DNA from 3 places in the Gordonia oleivorans genome. Region 3 is predicted to be linked to each of the others. Evidence: riboswitches for the same ligand, from Rfam matches in the RefSeq annotation. Region 3 holds a riboswitch; each other region holds the start of a gene.
The links. Region 3 has a riboswitch for cobalamin ahead of ABLE92_RS06675 (FecCD family ABC transporter permease). Riboswitches for the same ligand answer to the same signal wherever they lie in the genome.
Positions count from the first base shown of each region.

Region 1: linked by a shared signal. The riboswitch ahead of ABLE92_RS00665 (CbtB-domain containing protein) and the one ahead of ABLE92_RS06675 (FecCD family ABC transporter permease) in region 3 are both predicted to bind cobalamin.
Region 2: linked by a shared signal. The riboswitch ahead of metE (5-methyltetrahydropteroyltriglutamate--homocysteine S-methyltransferase) and the one ahead of ABLE92_RS06675 (FecCD family ABC transporter permease) in region 3 are both predicted to bind cobalamin.

Region 1 is NZ_JBDZDI010000001.1:157,129-161,841, reverse strand. It holds gene ABLE92_RS00675 ((2Fe-2S)-binding protein) at 13-663, opposite strand; gene ABLE92_RS00670 (CbtA family protein) at 660-1,577, opposite strand; gene ABLE92_RS00665 (CbtB-domain containing protein) at 1,590-1,814, opposite strand; cobalamin riboswitch at 1,848-1,979, opposite strand; gene ABLE92_RS00660 (acyl-CoA dehydrogenase family protein) at 2,180-3,403, shown strand; gene ABLE92_RS00655 (Nramp family divalent metal transporter) at 3,570-4,713, opposite strand, start outside.
Region 2 is NZ_JBDZDI010000001.1:128,348-133,060, reverse strand. It holds gene ABLE92_RS00575 (flavin reductase family protein) at 1-257, opposite strand, end outside; gene ABLE92_RS00570 (AraC family transcriptional regulator) at 413-1,363, shown strand; gene metE (5-methyltetrahydropteroyltriglutamate--homocysteine S-methyltransferase) at 1,447-2,715, opposite strand; cobalamin riboswitch at 2,870-3,107, opposite strand; gene uraH (hydroxyisourate hydrolase) at 3,264-3,590, opposite strand; gene uraD (2-oxo-4-hydroxy-4-carboxy-5-ureidoimidazoline decarboxylase) at 3,639-4,160, opposite strand; gene ABLE92_RS00550 (solute carrier family 23 protein) at 4,170-4,713, opposite strand, start outside.
Region 3 is NZ_JBDZDI010000003.1:15,897-20,609, reverse strand. It holds gene ABLE92_RS06685 (ABC transporter substrate-binding protein) at 1-901, opposite strand, end outside; gene ABLE92_RS06680 (ABC transporter ATP-binding protein) at 910-1,734, opposite strand; gene ABLE92_RS06675 (FecCD family ABC transporter permease) at 1,731-2,804, opposite strand; cobalamin riboswitch at 2,914-3,077, opposite strand; gene ABLE92_RS06670 (Acg family FMN-binding oxidoreductase) at 3,254-4,420, opposite strand; gene ABLE92_RS06665 (TetR/AcrR family transcriptional regulator) at 4,570-4,713, opposite strand, start outside.

The sequences.
Region 1 (4,713 bases), on a different contig from region 3:
GGGACTCGCCGGTCAGGTCAGCACGCAATCGCCGCAGACGGATCGGCGGTCACCGCTGACCTGATAGATCAGGCAACAACTGCGTCGGCGAAATGTCGGACCGGAGCGCAACGCACCGCCCTCGACCCGGCCGTCGGCGAGGAGTCGGTCGGCGGCATCCCGAGCGGCTTCCTGCAGGTCGGGCCGGGCCGCGGCGATGAGCTGCGCGGCGCTGTTCGCCGCGGAGGCGACATTGCCCCACAGGGTTCGGGCACTGACCCCGAAGGTGTCACCGACGAGGTGGGTCAGCGCCTCGACGACCGAGTCGCCGCTGTCGGTGCCCGGTTCCGCCGCGGTCACCGAGAGCGGGTAGGGACCACCCAGTTCGTCCTGCCACCAGATGTCGTCCGGGCGCAACGAGATCGGTGGATCACCCAGGGCCTCGACGGCGATGGCGGGGGCGATGATGCGCGCGACGAGACCCAGATGTGTCACCGATGCGGCGACCCTTTCCTCGACCGGGCCGCCGGCAGCGAGCGCGCCGCGGACGCGCGCGACGCGATCGGTGAGGATGCCGGGGTCGGCGAGCAGGTCCGACATCGGCGTCCACGGAGTGATGGCATGGTCGGACGCGGCGTGCCGCGCAACGCCGAAGAAGGGGCCGAGTTCGTCCAGGTGGGTCACCGTGTGACGAGCGTATCGCGCCGGTCCTCACTCGGCCGCGCGTCATCCGACGGCATCATCCGGTTCATCAACGCGCCGAACACCATTCCGATCACCAGCCAGATCAACGCCTGATTGAGCAGTGAGTACCAGCGGAACTTCCACAACACGTCCGCGTCGAAGCCGGGGTAGGCGATCTGGCCGGGTGCGTAGGTCTTCCCGTCGATGGTGAGGGGCTTGTCGAGGATGTTGGTGATCGGCTGCGGCGTTTCCGTGGACGCCCGCGCGAAGCCGAATTCGCCGGCGTGGTCGACGTTCGCCTGCAGGTCGCCGAGCGAGGGCATCGCGGCCAGTGCGATACCGAACAGGACCAGGAAGCCGGCGCCCGCGACCAACACGGCTCGGTAGGTGCCGATCCGGGAGTGCAACATGTGCGCGACGTACACCGCGAGTCCGAGGAGGATCAACGAGATCGTCACCATCGCCAGGTACAGCTGTCCGCGGGTCGCGATGGTGAAGTCGTGTCCGATGGCCGGCGGGTTGGCCGGGTACTTGACGAACGGGAGCAGGTAGATGCCGAGGAATCCGAAGCCGGCGATCAGCCAGGAAAGGTACTGCGCGCGGAGACCCGTTCGTCCCATCAGGACCAGGTAGGCGACCGCGATCAGGGCGCCCATCGCGACGGAGAAGCCGATGATCCCGGTGGCGATGCCCACCGTCGACTGGATGGATCGACTGAAGATCTCCGAGCCCTCGGCCTCGGTGGCCCGGCCCGCCGCCTGGTTGAGGGCATCGAGGACCTCGTCTCGCCCCGACTCGTAGTCGATCGCCGTGTTGATGACGGGTTCGGCAAAGATGCGGGCGAAGACGAAGCCCAGAATGCCGGCGATCAGACCGGCCAGGGCTCCGCGCCCGATGACGCGGAGTTCCAACATCGTTCAGCCGGCTCAGTGGCAGGGGAAGCCGAGGAAGTGGCGGGCGTCGTGCACCCACTCGTGGACGACCATCGTCTTGCCGAACACGGAGGTCATCCCCTCGTCGATGCCGATGAAGTAGTAGGCCAGCAAGGCCAGCAGGACGGTGATGCCGAGGATCAGGGCGACACGCCCGGCGGACAGCGCCTCGGGTGAGACCTGGACGCCGGCGCTCGGCTGTGCGACGTGTGAAGTCATCGGAACCTCCTGGGGTGATGCGCCCCGTCGATGGTGTGCAACTCGGTGACGGCGACGTGTCTGACTTGCCGGTGACGTATCGCGTGGGCGATACGTCGGGCTCACAGTGGCGCCACCGTCCCGGATTCTCACCGGGTTCCGTGCGCCGTCGCAGATGAGCACATCACCCGGAAGAGTGCAGGTCAAGACGGGTGTCCGGGATGTCTCGATAGTCCCGTGCGGAGGTGGCCGCATTGTCCGGATCGGCGCATCCCTCAGCAAAGAGATGAAATCTCCGATCTGTTCCTTGACGGTGACAGTGGCGGCTGACACAGTTGGGAGCTGAAACGTGTTCCACTGGTGCTCCCTACTTGTGAGGTGTGTCGATGTTCGAATGGTCAGAGGAAGATCTGATGGTGCGCGACGCCTTGCGCGCGTTCATCGACAAGGAGATCCGTCCGCACATCGACGAGCTCGAGACGGGGGTGCTGCCGCCCTATGACATCACTCGAAAGTTGTTGTCCACCTTCGGTGTCGACGCGATGGCCAAGGATGCGCTGGAAAAGGAGCTGGCCGCCGAGGCCGCCGGGGAGAAGCCGTCCGGCGGTGGCGGCGGAGGTGCCATGGCCGGCTCGATGTTCATGATCGTCAACATCGAACTGGCCGGTGTCTGCCTCGGGCTCGTCGGTTCCATGGGCGTCAGCATGGGGCTGACGGCCTCGACCATCCGCGGCAAGGGCACCCTCGCACAGAAGAAGCGCTGGCTGCCCGAATTGGTGACGATGGAGAAGGTGGGTGCGTGGGCGATCACCGAACCCGACTCGGGCTCGGATGCCCTCGGCGGCATGAAGACCACGGTGCGTCGCGACGGGGACGAGTACGTGCTCAACGGGCAGAAGACCTTCATCACCAACGGTCCCTACGCCGACACGATCGTCGTCTTCGCCAAACTCGACGACGGCTCGGACACCCCGATGCGGGAGCGCAAGGTGCTCTCCTTCGTCCTCGACAAGGGTATGGAGGGGCTGACCCAGGGCAAACCGTTCAAGAAGATGGGCATGGTGAGCTCGCCGACCGGTGAGTTGTTCTTCGACAATGTGCGCCTCGGTCGTGACCGGCTGCTCGGCGAGACCGAGGACACCGGCTCGGATTCGCGTGGCGCAGAAGGGGCAAAGGCCGGTTTCACCGCCGAGCGCATCGGCATCGCGGCGTTGGCGATGGGCATCATCAACGAATGTCTACGCCTGAGCATCGATTACGCGAAGACCCGCACGCTGTGGGGTCAGGAGATCGGGAGATTCCAGCTCATCCAGCTCAAGCTCGCCGAGATGGAGGTGGCCCGGATCAACGTGCAGAACATGCTCTTCAGTGCGATCGAGCGCACCAAGGCGGGCAAGCCGCCGAGCCTGGCCGAGGCGTCGGCGATGAAGCTGTATTCGTCCAAGGCCGCCACCGATGTGGCGATGGAGGCCGTGCAGCTGTTCGGCGGCAACGGCTACATGGCCGAGTATCGCGTGGAACAGCTTGCGCGCGACGCCAAGTCGCTGATGATCTACGCGGGCAGCAACGAGATCCAGGTGACCCACGTGGCCAAGGGGTTGCTGGCCTAGACGCGCCGCCGATACCGGCCTCGACGCCGGGCGTCGTCGAGGCCGGTATCTGTTGGTCTCAACCCCGAACACCCGGTCGCGCAACCACTGCGGCAAGCACCAGATTCAGTGGTCGCGGTGGCCAATGGTCGCGGGGGCCGTGCCGCCGGCGGTGGCCCCATTCCGGTCAGGTCCCGGTCAACACCAGCACGATGAGGGCGATGTTGAGGACGACGATCATCACCGACGACAGGGCCGCGACGATGCGCAGTGGCCACCCGTCGGCGAACTCGCCCATCAGTGACCGGTCGGCGGTGAGTCGTCCGAGCGGGATGATCGCGAAGGGGATGCCGAAACTCAGGACCACCTGGCTCATCACCAGTGCCCAGGTGGGATCGACGCCGAGGGCGAGCACCGCCAGGGCGGGAACCAGGGTGGCCAGCCGCCGGATCACCAGCGGGATACGTCTGTGCAACAGGCCGGCCATGATGGCCGCACCCGCCGACGATCCGACCGAGGTGGCGGCCAGTCCGCTGGCCAGCAGCCCGATCGCGAAGATGGTCGCCATGTGCGGTCCCATCGAATCGGCCACCGCGTGGTAGGCGCCCTCGATGGTGTCGGTGCCCTCCTTGCCGCGCAGATTCTGGGCCGCGAGCAGCAGCAGGGAGATGTTCACCGCGCCGGCGATGATCAGGGCGGTCACCACATCCCATCGGGTGGCACGCACCAGCAGCCGCCGTCGGGCCGGGGTCTTGGCGACGCCGTGCCGGTCGATCACCAGTGACGAGTGCACGTAGATGGCGTGCGGCATCACCGTCGCGCCGAGCATCGAGGCGGCCAGCAGCACGGTTTCGGGACCCTGCAGGCGGGGAACGAGACCGCCGACGACGTCGGACACCGGCGGCGGGTTCACCACGAGACCAGCCAGGAAGCCGACCACGATGATGGCCAGCATCGACAGGATGACGGTCTCGAAGACCCGTTGCTGGCGCGGGTTCTGCAGCAACAACACCACCGTGGAGACGACGCCGACGATGATGCCGCCGACCAGGAGGGGCAGATCGAAGAGCAACTGCAGGGCGATCGCGCCGCCGAGGACCTCGGCGAGGTCGGTGGCGATGGCGACGATCTCCGCCTGGGCCCAGTAGGCGAGGCGCCGGCGTTTGCCGAGCCGTTCGCCAAGTAGTCCGGGGAGGCTCCTGCCGGTGACGATGCCGAGCTTGGCCGACTGGTACTGGATGAGCATGGCGATGACGTTGGCGATCACCAGCACCCAGACCAGCAGGAATCCGTAGCGGGCGCCCGCGGTGATGTTGGCGGCGACGTTACCG
Region 2 (4,713 bases), on a different contig from region 3:
GGCCGGCCGGCGAAGTGCATCGCGGTGTCGAGTTGATCGGCCGCGAGGATGTTGACCGCGAAGGGAGCATCGGTCAAGTAATTGCACGCCTTGGACTTTCGCGTGAGGGTGACCTGACACAACCGCGGTTCAAGGGAGACCGCGGTGAACGCGGTGACCGTCGCGCCGTGCGGCTCGCCGTCGGCGTTGGCGCAGGTGATGACGGTGACGCCGCTCGCGAACTGGCCGAAAACGTTCTGCAGGGCTTTCTTCTCCATGTGCCTCGCCTTTCCTCTCGGGCCGAATGTGATGTAGAACATAAGGCGACCGAGAAGACGTTGGCGATCCGATCTGCGCGGTGTCCATCCGAAAAGCGCGTCGGGTTCTATCAGCCCGCGAAACCGCGTCCCTCGGTCCGAGGAGGTGTCAGAGCATGGGTTCGGTGGACCATATCCGGGTGCCGGGTACACCCGAGTGGGATGCGGCCCGCAAGGCCGTGTCGGATGCGTACTTCCCGCACGAGCTGAAGCCTCTCGACGCGGGGAGTGCGGCCACCGAGGCCGACGTGAACGTGACGGTGGTCGGTCCGTTGCGGATCGCGCGGATCGGTTGGGGAGCCGAGGTGGCCATCCACAGTGACCATCCCGGGGCGTACGGGATCAATGTGCCGCTCGGTGGGGTGCTCGAGACGGCGGTGCACGGCCGGACGGTGGTGTCGACGAGCGGCCATGCGACCGTGAACCCGCCGGATACGCCGGTCGACATCACCCGCTGGTCGGGGGACTGCACGATCGTGGGAGTCAAGATCGATCGGGACTTCGCGCACCGCGAGGCGATCCGCGTGGCCGGTGACACCGACGTGGTGATCCCGGATCAGCTGGATCTGGGTGTGCCCGAGATGGCGAGCTGGTTCCGCCTGGTGCGGTCGGTGGCCGGTCAGCCCGGCGACGACCCGTTGCTGTCCAATCCGCTGATCGCCGAGCAGCTGGCCACGTCGCTCACCGACGCGTTTCTCGTTGCGGCACTTCCCGAATCGCCGTCGGACCGGCAGGCAGTGCGGCCCCGGATCGTCACCCGGGTACTGGATGCGATCCGTGCCGATCCGGCGCGGGCGTGGTCGGCGGCCGACATGGCCGAGGTCGCCGGGGTGAGCGTACGACGACTGCAGGAGGGCTTCAAGGAGTACATCGGCAAGACACCCCGAGAGTGCTTGACCGACATCCGGTTACGTGGCGTTCACGACGAATTGGCCGGTGAAACAGCCGATTCCGTCACCGAGGTCGCACTGCGGTGGGGATTCACGCATTCGGGCCGGTTTGCGGCAGCGTTCCGCAACCGCTACGGAGTGTGCCCCTCGGATGTGGTGGGCGGCAGAGGGATATAGGCATCGGTGAGAAGAAGGTCCGACGCCGATCCACCCCCGCGACGGGCGGGTGATGGATCGGCGTCGGAGCTGTGCGGGTCGACTCAGGCGTCGGCGCCCGCCCGGACGGCGGCGGCCGCCGCGACCAGGTTGGTCAGCGACGCGATGACCTCCTCATTGCCGCGGGTCTTGAGCCCGCAGTCGGGGTTGACCCAGAGGCGTTCCGGGCCAACGGCCTTGAGGGCCGCACGCAGCGACGTCTCGATCTCGCCGGTGTCCGGGACACGCGGGGAGTGGATGTCGTAGACGCCCGGACCGACACCATTGGAGAAGCCGACGGAGTTGAGATCGTCGAGCACCTCCATGCTCGACCGGGCCGCCTCGATGGAGGTGACGTCGGCGTCGAGGTCGGCGATCGCACCGATCACCTCACCGAACTCCGAGTAGCACAGATGGGTGTGCACCTGCGTGGTGTCGGCGACGCCCGACGTCGACAGACGGAACGCACGGACAGCCCAATCCAGATACGCCTGCTTGTCGGCGTTGCGCAACGGGAGCAGTTCGCGCAGGGCCGGCTCGTCGACCTGGATGATGCCCACGCCGGCGCGTTCGAGATCAACGGTCTCGTCGCGGATCGCCAGGGCGATCTGATCGGCGGAGACCGACAGCGGCTGATCGTTGCGCACGAACGACCACGCCAGGATGGTGACCGGGCCGGTGAGCATGCCCTTCACCGGCTTACCGGTCAGCGACTGGGCGTAGGTGATCCAGTCGACGGTCATCGGCGTGGGACGCGACACGTCGCCGAAAAGGATCGGCGGGCGCACGCACCGGGTGCCGTAGGACTGGACCCACCCATTGGCGGTGGCGAAGAATCCGTCGAGTTGCTCGGCGAAGTACTGCACCATGTCGTTGCGCTCCGGCTCGCCGTGGACGAGCACGTCGAGCCCGATCTTTTCCTGCAGTGCGATCGCGTCGGCGATCTCGGCGCGCATCTGTCGCTCGTACTCGGCGTTGTCGATCTCGCCGGCGGTGCCACGGGCGGCGGCGAAGTAGCGGTCCAGCGCATCGTCGATCGCGGCGAAACACTCGGGCAGTGCGCCGAGCATGATCGCGGTGTCGAGAACCTGGTCGTAGTACGAGAACGAGTTGACGGGAATCGAGTCGAGGCCCGCCGAGGCGAGTTGCGCCCAGGTGTCGCGGCGTAGTTCGGCGCCGACGGCGGCCAGTTCGTCTGCGTCGACGCGCCCGGCCCAGTAACCCTCGATGGCGCGCTTGAGTTCGCGGCGCGGGCCGATGCGAGGCGTACCGAGGACGGTGGCGGTGAAGGGTGCAGCTTTCGGAGTAGAACTGCTGGTGGTACTCACGGACATGAGTGTGACGCTCCTGCAATGGTTTCCGACGGTCCGTCGCCCTTGCAGAGTGGGTCGATCAAGCCCCGTGGCGAACTACCGCAAGAAGTCGGTTCGCCTGTTGCTGCCTGTCCGACCAACGCCCATTCCACGAGGCGACGATCCACCGATCGCGGCGCGACCGGTACAGCAGGCAGGTCTTCGGACTCGTCGGCGGGCAGATCATCGCTGACCCGGTTCCTACTGGCCGTCGCTTCCCGGGCGTGTGTGCCCAGTGCATGTGACGGCGGTCGTTCCGACATACCGCTGCGGGACAGTTCCGGATTCACACCGGATTCCCTCTTTCGACGCCTGGCCCGGGTGTAGGGGCTCCATGACTTCCCGGGTGGCGAACCAACTGCGCAGGCCAGGATACACACACTCCGCCGCCGCCCCGGTCGGCGGTCCATGCGATGACCGTTATCGATCCGTCGTTACGGCAGGTCGGGGCGCTGTCAGTGGGGTGGCGGGCGCTGACAGTGGGGTGGCGGGCGCCGTCAGTGGTGTGCGATGTGAGCGGTTGAGCTCGCTCAGCTACCGCGGTACGTCGAGTACGCGAAGGGGCTCAGCAGCACCGGAACGTGGTAGTGGCGGTCCGGGTCGTCGACGGTGAAACAGATGTCGATCTCGGGATAGAAGCCGTCGATGTTGTTGTCGGCGAACCAGTTTCCGGTGTCGAAGACGAGATGATAGATGCCCGGGATCAGCGGCTCGGTGTTCACCTGGCCGATCCGGCCGTCGGAATCGGTGACGCCCGCGGCCACCTCGCCGCCGGCGGCGTCCTGCAGGGACACCGCCACACCGACGGCCGGCGATCCCGAGACCGCGTCGAGGACGTGGGTGGACAGACCGGTCATCGGTGTTCGCTCCCTTGCGATGTCGGACCGCCGGATGCGGTGCGGTGATCAGTCGTCAACATACTCGATGGCCGGGGTGAGCATGCGCTGCAGCCGGGCGCGATTGATCTTCGCCAGCTCCATGCGCATCACCCGTCGTTCGGTCGCGGCGTCGTTGCGGATGCGCTCCTTGAGGATGGCCAGCAGTTCCGCGGCCGGGCGGCCGTTGGCGAACACCAGGTAGACGTGCCCGAACTTTTCGTCGTAGGCCCTGTTGAGGTCCTTGAGTTCGGCCAGGACGGCCGGGTCCGCACCGGCGACCCCCGACTGCTCCCGCTGCGAGGAGGCGTTGTCGGGGCGGTCACCGATGCGCGGATGGCCGGCCAGGGCCTCGTCGAGATCGGCCTCGGTGAGTTCGGCGAGGATCAGGTCGGCGTACTCGAGCAAGGCCTCATCGTCGACGAAGGGTCGGGCCCTGGCCACCCGCAGCGCCCAGATCGATGAGCTGCAGCAGTCGTAAAGGGTGCCGATGGCCTGTCTCTCGGACAGTTCATTGAAGCTGGCCAGTCCACGCCAATCCACTCGTCGCACTGCCCCAGCCTAGGAGAGCTCGGGCTGGCGGCCGAATCGCACCGACGTCAACGGATTGGCGTCGGCCACGAGATCGTCGAACCGGTAGTTGACGATCTTGGCGATCTCGATGAGCGCGAAGGACTTCTCGGAGGTTTCGGAGTTGTCCATGCGGGCCCAGCCGTTGCGCAGCACCCGGTCGTACCGTTCGGTTTCACGGGCGCAGATCACCAGCGGGAACCCGAAGTGCTCGCGATAGGCGCTCGCGAGATTGACGACGTTCTCGTGCTCGGTCTCCTCCAGATGTGAGAGCCCCTTGTGATCGACCGCGGTCAGTTCGCCGTACTCGTTCTCGGCACCGAGGTCGGGGAACGCCTGGATCAGGTCCATCTGCTGGGTGTCGCTGCCGGTGAGCATCGCCTCCTGGAACGCGATACGCAGATCGTGCACGTCCTCGAACGGACGCTGCTCCCAGGCGCGGTCGAGCACCCAGTCGACGCCCTGGACGACCTCGCCGAAGGTCTCCCGGAACTCCTCACGCGACATGGTGTTGACCTCGTCGAGGGTGATCGAG
Region 3 (4,713 bases):
CCTTGACGGCGCGGAGGTTTCGGCTTGCCGGGTTGCTGCGCAGCGCCGCGATCTTCTCCTCGACGGACTGTCCGGGATAATCGACGAACGCGATCACATCGGGGTCGGCGGTCGCCACACGCTCCCAGCTGACGGTGGTCCAGGTGTCCTGCACATCCTCGGTGGCGTTGCGCGCACCGGCGGCGTCGATGATTCCCTGAGGGCCACCGAAGGACCCGGACGAGAAGACCGTGTCGGTGCCGCTGTCGAACAGGAAGACGGTGGGCTTGTCAGTGGGCTGCGGGGCCGCGCGAAGCGCCTGAAGGCGGGTCTGGACATCGTCGGCAGCCTGTGCGCCGACATCGGCGTTGGCGGTGATGGTCCCGATGTTGCGGAGGTCGGTATCGAGTGCGACCCAGGGATCCATTGTGCCGCGTGCACTCTCGCCGTTGACCTGACGGCATGCCTCGGACAGTTGATAGACATCGATGCCGTGCTGGGCGAGGATCTCGGGCGTGATGCCACGGGATTCACTCATGCCGTAGTTGTATCCGGCGTAGAGCACCTGCGGCCTCGCTCCGACGATGTTCTCCAATGTCGGTTGCTCGGGCGCCACCTGCTTGAGTTCGTCGACCTGAGCGCCGTACTCGAGTCGCAGCACGTCGGCGTCGCGTGCCATCGAACTCACTGCCACGATCTGGTCCGCAGCGCCCGCGGCCAGGGAGATGGCGATCATGCCACCGTCATTGACGAAGAGACGATCGAGCGGCTGGTCGTAGGTGACATCCTCACCGCAGTTGGTGACGGTGACCGTGTCGGCAGATGCGCTGGTCTCGTTGTCGGAGCCACACGCGGTGAGCCCCAATATCAGTGCGGTGACGGCGAGTCCTACTGCGGGAACACGGCGGTGGGTGGTGATCATCTGAGTTGTCATCCTTGATCGGTGTCGTCGGCGGTTACTGCATCGGTGAGCAGCAGGTGAGGTTGTCCGGTTCGGGGGTGGTGCACAACGTCGCCGCGTACCGAGAACACGGTGCGCAGGAGTTCGGAGTCGAGGACCTCGATCGGCGTACCGGCGGCGACGATGCCGCCGTCGGCGATGACCGCGACCTGATCGAAATGCCGCAGCACCAGGTCGAGGTCATGCATCGCGGCGACGATGGTGGCGTCGAGTTCGTCGAGAATCCGCATCAGACGAAGTCGCCACGCGGCGTCGAGGTGATTGGTCGGCTCATCGAGGACAAGAATCGGTGTGTCCTGCGCGAGCGCGCGTGCGAGCACCACACGATGGCGTTCACCGCCGGATAGCTGTGTGCACGATCGTTGTTCAGCGCCTGCGAGCCCAACCGTTTGCAGTGCGCGAGTGATGATCTCACGCTCGGCGTCTCCGGCGGGGGCCCACGGGCTGCGGTGCGGCGTCCGTCCCAGTCCCACGGCTTCGGTCAGTGTGAGTTCGGCCGAGGGCTGCTCCTCCTGGCCGACGACGGCGACCATCCGCGCTCGCTGCCGTGGACGCATCGCGTGCAGGTCGTCGGCACCGAGACGGACGGTCCCGGCCGCCGGTGCCTCGAGTCCGGCGAGTACCCGCAGCAGGGTGGTCTTGCCGGCGCCGTTCGGACCGATGAGGGCCAGGCGCGTCGCCGCCGGAACCGACACATGGACGCCAGAGACGATGACTCGGCCGCCGCGTCGGCATTCGACACCGCACGCGGTCAGCGACACCTCAGGGGCTGCGATGGCCGCCGGGACGCTCATCCGCCACTACCGAAGGAGTACCGACGACGACCCATGAGGTAGAGGAATACCGGGGCACCGATGAGTCCGGTGACGATGCCCAACGGCATCTCCCGCGGTGCGGCCGCCACCCGGGAGATGACGTCCACCCACACCAGGAACAGCGCTCCGCCGCACACGGCGACCGGCAGCATCGCGCGATGCGTGGCCCCCACCAGCATGCGGGCCGCGTGGGGAATGATCAGGCCCACGAACCCGATTCCACCCGACACGGCCACGAGTACGCCGACCAGCACGCCCTGGACCACGAACAAGCCGGTGCGCAGCGCGGCGACGGGTACGCCCAGAGAGGAAGCGGTGTCATTGCCCGTCGCGTAGGCATCAAGCCAGGAATGGATCAGGAGCATGCCGAGCAATGTGGTCAGCACGACCACTCCGGCCAGCGGGACCTTTGCCCAGGTCGCCCCGGCGACACTGCCCAGCATCCAGAACATCACCCCCTCTGCGGCCTGCGGGTCGCCGGCGGAGAAGACCATCAGCGACGACAACGACATGAACGCCGACGACAACACGACTCCGGACAGGATCAGCCGGATCGGAGTCAGCCCGCCCTGGGCCAACGCAACGGAGTACACGGTCACGGTGGCGACCAGCGCTCCGATGAGTGCGCCGCCGGTCAGCGCCCAGATCCCCAGTCCGGCAAGGGCTCCCATCGTCAGTACCGCGGTTGCGCCGACGGCGGCTCCGGCGGAGACACCCAGCAGGTACGGCTCCGCGAGCGGATTGCGCACCAGCACCTGCATCACGGCGCCGGCCAGGGCGAGTCCGGCCCCGACGATCGCGGCCAGGATCGAGCGGGGCAGACGCAGATCCCACACGATCACCGAGTAGGCGGCGTCGACCTCGTTGCCGGTGAACCTGCCGATGACGGTCTGCCACACCTCGGAGATCGGGATGTGTTCGGCCCCGAATGCCACCGACGTCACGAGGCTGAGGCAGGTCAGTGCTGCGAGGACTCCGGTGAGCGCGAGCGGCGGTAGGCGCCGGGCGGCTGGGCCAACCGGAGTGCGGGCGGTGAAGCGGGTCCTGATCCTCGGCGCCGTCACGAGTGAAAATCGTTCCGGCAGCGATGGTGTGAGATGCCGGGAAGGTACACGTCTACCTCGGTGTGTCGGGGTACCTGTGCGCGAGGTACGCGATGGACTCATCGGTGGAACGGCAGGTATCGGACTCGGGAACACCCTCGCGGTCACTCGTGTGATGCCGTGAGGTGAAACCCACACCGTTGCGCGCCAGTCCCGGAGTCGCACCGGGTTCCCTGGCATCCAGCTCTCGGGATGCGAACCGTTCTCGCTGACAGAGCGTAGCAAGTCGGTTTTGTCTCATTGTTCGGGTGGGTTGCTGAGGGCGACGCTGACGTGGCGACCGATGCCGGGGTGAGGTTGCCAGGGTGGGGTGGAACCGGAGTGGACATCAGCACGATGTTCACCGAGCAGGCACTGTCACGCGCCGTCGAGCTCGGCGTCGTCGATCTGCACTGTCACGCTGTGCGTGTCACGTCCGAGAGCGCGCGGCGCGGGGATGGCTCGGCCGCGCGCTCCGGGTATCCGATCCGGAGCGACACCAGACCTTCGTCCTGGGGAATGCCGATCACGTGGCTCCATTGCGGGCCGTATTCGTCCGGCTGTCGCAAGGCCGCGTCACGGGCGATGCGTTCGGTGATCTGGTTCATGTGCTGCATCGCGATTCCCTGTGCGGTCGCGGCGAGATGGATGTGTTGGATCAATCGGCCGCCGGCCAGGCGTGATTGTGGGTTGGCAACGTCGGGAACGCGAAGGATGCCGTAAGCGGTGGCGGTGGCGGTGTGTACGTCGCGAGTGCTCTTGAGCCAGAACGCATCCCCGCTGCTCCGTGATTGTGCGGGAAGGACCTTGGCCGCAGCCAGCATGGCGGGAGCCATCCCCTGGCCGTCAAGAGTCAGTCCGTCACGGTGGCGGTCGATGTCGCTGCGGTCGTTGCGAAACCACGCGAACGACTCTTCGGACATCGGAGTGTCGTCGATGATCGACTGCGTCGCGCGGACATACATTTCGCCGAGGGCACGTCTGCGGTCGGTGTCGGTGATCCATACGACATCGGGCGTCGGTTCACCGAGTCCCGGGGAGTCCGAGGTCAGTGTGGACAGCGCGGTCTCCGACACCGATCGGGAGGCGTACGGGCCGCGATTCGAATGGCGCAGACCGATTGCTTCGGCAAGCGCCCTGTCCTGCGTGCTGGGCACGACCCCCGGCTGCAGTGCGAGATGGGCGATGTGGCCGGCGTTGGCGTCGGGGAGTGGGGTGACCTCGGCGACGAGTCCGCGGGCACGTGCCGCGATTGCCATGTTCTCGATCGCGCAACCGAATCCGACCATACGTTCGCGGCCGTCGGAATCCATGATCGGCATCGCGCGAGTGGGATCGGCGTACAGGTCGATGCTGTCGGTGCCGACGACAAACGTCCACGGCTGGATGTTGTGGGGATTGGCGGCGAGGACTCCGGCGGCGACGATTCCGCCGACCCCTCGCTCGGATTGCCACTGCGTCCACAGGTCATACGGTGTGCCCTCGCCGGAGTCGAAGACACCGTTGGTCGCCGCGCGGATACCCACCGCCCCGCTGCCCACCACGACGAGGGCAAGTGCCCCCAGCCCGACGCCTTTCAGCACTGATCGACGGTTCAGGTGCGTTGTGGGCGGTGTTGACGCCTCTGGTTCGCCATCTTCGCCATCTTCGCCGGAACGCGAATCCGGGGGATCCTCGGGGGTAGATTCAGCACCGACCGATTCGGTGTCGTCTGCGTGTGATTCGTTGTCGCTCATGTCCATTCTCCTTGAGGTGGCAGTCCGAGTGCGAGACGACCGCGCTCGGTGAGTAGGGGTTCGATGATGGCAGTGTGCGCGCGGTGCGGATCGAAGAGATCTCGGCCGACGGCGTCGGCGAAGGGAACTGCAGTCTCCGC